2 regions of the Ramlibacter sp. P4_H7 genome follow, and region 1 is predicted to be linked to the other one. Evidence: predicted binding sites of a transcription regulator. Region 1 holds the regulator's gene; the other holds the start of a gene.

Evidence for each region. Region 1 encodes HrcA, which represses chaperone genes, less so after heat shock. Its sites were predicted from a motif close to TTAGCACTCNNNNNNNNNGAGTGCTAA; they were not measured.
Region 2: a site for HrcA is predicted at 1,336-1,362, ahead of groES (co-chaperone GroES). Genes of this name have one in related genera too.

Annotation. Positions count from the first base shown of each region.
Region 1 is NZ_JBFUKP010000001.1:318,504-320,956, forward strand. Features, by position in the region: gene AC1DSA_RS01600 (class I SAM-dependent methyltransferase) at 1-371, opposite strand, end outside; gene hrcA (heat-inducible transcriptional repressor HrcA) at 516-1,523, opposite strand; gene AC1DSA_RS01610 (NAD kinase) at 1,571-2,453, shown strand, end outside.
Region 2 is NZ_JBFUKP010000024.1:15,212-17,664, reverse strand. Features, by position in the region: gene groL (chaperonin GroEL) at 1-869, opposite strand, end outside; gene groES (co-chaperone GroES) at 920-1,240, opposite strand; gene AC1DSA_RS23360 (MarC family protein) at 1,452-2,099, opposite strand; gene AC1DSA_RS23355 (MaoC family dehydratase) at 2,099-2,453, opposite strand, start outside.

The DNA of each region.
Region 1 (2,453 bases):
AACGCGCTCCAGAAACCGGGTTCGCTCTGGTTGCCGATATGGATTTCAAAACCTTCCTTCTCCCACTTCTTGGCGAGCGGGTTGAAGTCCACGCCGATGATTCGAGCCCCGGGGCCGAAATAATCTCGCCACATGAACAGCGAGCCGCCGTTCAGCACCCCCACCTCCACGAACGTGATGGCGCGCCCCTTGTACCCGGCAAACAGTTCGGAATAGGCGTGGAAGTAGGAGGAGTGCTTGATCGACAGGTAGGGTGATCGCTTGTAGCTCTCATAAACGTCCACGCCGCCAAGCTTCTGTTCTTGAAGGGCGGCTTGTGGAGCTGCACCGTCGTTTGACATCTCGTTTTGCCTTTTCTTGTCGCTCGTCACGTGCACAAAATCGCAATCGAAGAGGCTGGGCGGACTCAGTGACCAACGTTTCCGACGCTCGCTGCCTGGCGGCCTTCCGCCGCCTTCTTCATTCCTCGCCAGGCAGCGCGTTGCGCGGCCCCCCGAGCGCGGCCTGGCCGCCGCTCACTTGTGGCTCAACGCGTTGGTGACGAGGCGGGAAGTGATGTCCACGATCTGGATCATGCGGTCATAGGCCATGCGGGTCGGACCGATGACGCCCAAGGTTCCGACCACCTGGCCATCCACTTCGTAGGGCGCGCTCACGACCGACAGCTCTTCGAAGGGCACGGTGTGGCTCTCGCCGCCGATGAAGATGCGCACGCCTTCGGCCTGGCTGGAGACGTCCAGCAGGCGCATCAGCTGGGTCTTCTGCTCGAACAGCTCGAAGGCATGCCGCAGGTGGGTCATGTCGCTGGCGAAATCGCTCACCGCCAGCAGGTTGCGCTCGCCGGAGATCACCACCTCCTCCTGGTCCTGCTCGAGCGCCTCGGAACTCGCCTCCACGGCCGTCTGCATCAGCGTGACGATCTCGCCGCGCAGCTGCTCCACCTCGCCCTTCAGGCGCTCGCGAACCTGCTCGATGGCCATGCCCGCATAATTGGCGTTGAGGTAGTTCGCGGCTTCGGCCAGTTGCGACTGCGTGTAGTCCGCCGCCGTGTGCACCACCCGGTTCTGCACGTCGCCCTCCGGCGAGACGATGATGACCAGGAAGCGGCGCTCCGACAACCTCAGGAATTCGATGTGGCGGAACACGGAGCTGCGCCGCGGTGCGACCACGACCCCCACGAACTGGGACATGTTGGACAGCATCTGCGCCGCGTGGGCGATCACCTTCTGCGGCTGGTCGGGCGGCAGCGACACCGGCGGGCCCAGCTCGTCGCGCCGCACCGTCAGCATGGTGTCCACGAACAGGCGATAGCCGCGCGCCGTCGGGATGCGGCCGGCCGAGGTATGGGGACTGGCGACCAGGCCGAGTTCCTCCAGGTCCGACATGACGTTGCGGATCGTCGCGGGCGAAAGCTCCAGCCCCGAGGCGCGCGACAAGGTGCGCGACCCCACGGGTTGCCCCTCGGCGATGTAGCGCTCGATCAGGGCTTTCAGCAACACCTTCGCGCGGTCGTCGAGCTTCATGGGGAGGAGGTGGAGTGCCGCAGCAATTTTAATGATGTAATTTGCCGATGAAATCGATCTTCCGGCAGGTCGCCCTGATCGGCAAGTACCACGCCGCGGTTGCACCCGCGCTGGCTGCCTCGATGCGGGTCGCGCTGGAGGACATTGCCCAATTCCTCACGTCCCAGGGCTGCGAGGTGGTGGTCGAGCGCGACACAGCCGTCATGACCGGACTTGCAGGGTATCCCACCTTGGACGTTGCGGGCATTGGCGGGACGTGCGACCTGGGCCTGGTCGTGGGCGGCGACGGCACCATGCTCGGAATCGGGCGCCAGCTGGCGAAGTTCGGGGTTCCCCTGATCGGCATCAACCAGGGGCGGCTGGGCTTCATCACCGACATCCCGCTGGACAAGTACCGCACCGTGCTGCCGCCCATGCTGGCCGGCGAACACGAGGAAGACCGCCGTACGCTGATGCACGCGAAGGTCACCCGGGATGGGCACACGGTCTTCGACGCGCTGGCCATGAACGACGTCGTGGTCAATCGCGGCGCCACCTCGGGCATGGTCGAACTGAAGGTGGAGATCGACGGCCACTTCGTGGCCAACCAGCGCGCGGATGGCCTGATCGTTGCATCCCCCACCGGCTCCACGGCGTACGCACTGTCCGCGGGCGGGCCGCTGCTGCACCCCTCGATTCCCGGCTGGGTGCTGGTGCCGATCGCGCCGCACACCCTGTCCAACCGGCCCATCGTGCTGCCCGACGCCGTGGAGATCGCGATCGAGCTGGTTTCGGGGCGCGATGCCAGCGCCAATTTCGACATGCAGTCACTGGCATCACTGCTGCATGGTGACCGGATCACCGTTCGCCGCTCGGAGCACAGCGTACGATTCCTGCACCCCCGCGGGTGGACCTACTTCGACACCCTGCGGAAAAAGCTCCACTGGAACG
Region 2 (2,453 bases), on a different contig from region 1:
TCCAGCATGGCCTTGCGGCGGTCGCCGAAGCCAGGCGCCTTGACGGCCACGACCTTCAGGATGCCGCGGATGGTGTTGACCACCAGGGTCGCCAGCGCTTCGCCTTCGACTTCTTCCGCGATGATCAGCAGCGGGCGCGAAGCCTTGGCCACCTGCTCCAGGACGGGCAGCAGGTCACGGATACTGGACACCTTCTTGTCGTACAGCAGCACGAAGGGGTTGTCGAGCAGCGCGGACTGCTTTTCCGGGTTGTTGATGAAGTAGGGCGACAGGTAGCCGCGGTCGAACTGCATGCCTTCGACGATGTCGAGTTCGTTTTCCAGGCTCTTGCCGTCTTCGACCGTGATCACGCCTTCCTTGCCGACCTTGTCCATCGCCTTGGCGATGATGTCGCCGATGGAAGCGTCGGAGTTCGCGGAGATCGAGCCGACCTGGGCGATTTCCTTGGAGGTCGTCGTCGCCTTGGAGGCCTTCTTCAGTTGCTCCGTCAGGGCCAGCACGGCCTTGTCGATGCCACGCTTGAGGTCCATCGGGTTCATGCCGGCGGCCACGTACTTCATGCCTTCGCGCACGATGGACTGGGCCAGCACGGTGGCGGTGGTGGTGCCGTCACCGGCGATGTCGCTGGTCTTGGAAGCGACTTCCTTGACCATCTGCGCGCCCATGTTCTGCAGCTTGTCCTTGAGCTCGATTTCCTTGGCCACGGACACGCCGTCCTTGGTCACGGTGGGGGCGCCGAAGGAGCGCTCGAGCACCACGTTGCGGCCCTTGGGGCCCAGGGTCACCTTGACCGCGTTGGCCAGGATGTTCACGCCTTCGACCATGCGGTGGCGCGCGTCAGCGCCGAAAACCACGTCTTTAGCAGCCATTGTTCTTTACCTCGGTGAGATGAATAGGATGTCGGGAACGGCGGCCTGGATCAGGCGACCTTCTTCAGGCCGGCGGCGGGAGCGCCCTCGACCACGGCGAACAGGTCGTCTTCCTTCATGACCAGCAACTCGTCGCCGTCAACCTTGACGGTCTGGCCCGAGTACTTGCCGAACAGGACACGGTCGCCCACGGCGACGTTCAGTGCGATGGTTTCGCCCTTGTCGTTCTTGCGGCCGGGGCCGACGGCCAGGACTTCACCCTGGTCCGGCTTTTCGGCGGCGTTGTCCGGGATCACGATGCCGGACGCCGTCTTGGTTTCTTGTTCCAGGCGCTTGACGATCACGCGATCGTGCAGAGGACGAAGTTTCATTGCATCTCCTTGAATGGAAGCATGGGGGTGGTGAAAGGGCGCCAATGAAAGTTAGCGCTCATTAACTCGCGTGGAGGAGGGCTCAGCTCACGCTGTTAGCACTCAACTCCAACGAGTGCTAATGATAAGGGATGTTCTGTCGGTTTCAAGCGGGGCGGTGCGTAGTCGAAGGCCTACGCCCCGATTTCCACGCTTTTCGCGGTCGCCAGGGCTAGTTGACCAAGGCGCTGCGGCCGAGGATGGGGAACAGCTTGCCAAGGCCGCTGGCCATCACCTCGACTGCCAGGGCCGCCAGGATCAGGCCCATCAGGCGGGTCATCACGTTGATGCCGGTGCGGCCCAGCACCCGCGCGATCGGATGCGCCAGCGAGAAGCACAGGGCGGTGACCAGGCCGATGACCACGCCGTAGCCGAGCAGCGTGACCAGCTGCCAGACGGTTTTCGCGCGCTCCGCGTAGATCACCACGGCCGACATCGTGGCGGGACCGGTGAGCAGGGGAATCGTCAGCGGCACCACCGCGATGCTGGCCCCCATCGCGGCCTTGGCGGCGCCATCGCTCATCTCATTGCTGGCGGGCTTCACTTCCGCCGGCTTGGCATTGAGCATGTTCAGTGCGCTGATGAGCAGCAGCATGCCGCCGCCCACCTGGAAGCTGGCCAGCGAGATGCCGAAGAATTCCAGGATGCCGACGCCCAGCAGCGCACTGGCCGCGATCACGACGAAGGCGGTGAAGGACGACACCCAGATCGTGCGGCGCTGGTGCTCGGGCGCGAGCCCCTCGGTGTAGTGGATGAAGAAAGGGACGATCGCCAGCGGGTTGACGATGGCCAGCAAGGTGATCAGCGGCTTGAATTCCATCAGCCTGCCGCGCGTTCCGCGTCGATGGCGGCAAGCTCTTGCGGCGTGGCCGGGTGGCGGCGACCGAAGAAGCCGTAGCCGTCCATCTCCAGCACCTTGTCGCCGTCCTGGTTGAACAGTTCCCAGCGTGATCGCACCATGCCCACGGCGGGCCGCTTGCGCAGGGCGCGCGACTCCAGCGTCGTGTGGCGCAGCGAGAGCTGATCGCCGGGAAACACCGGCTTGAGCCACTTGAGGCTCTCCAGCCCGGGCGAACCGAGACTGGCCGAATCCTTCAGCAGGTGGTCGACCGTCAGCCGCATCGCCAGGGCGCAGGTCTGCCAGCCGCTGGCGCACAGGCCGCCGAACAGCGAG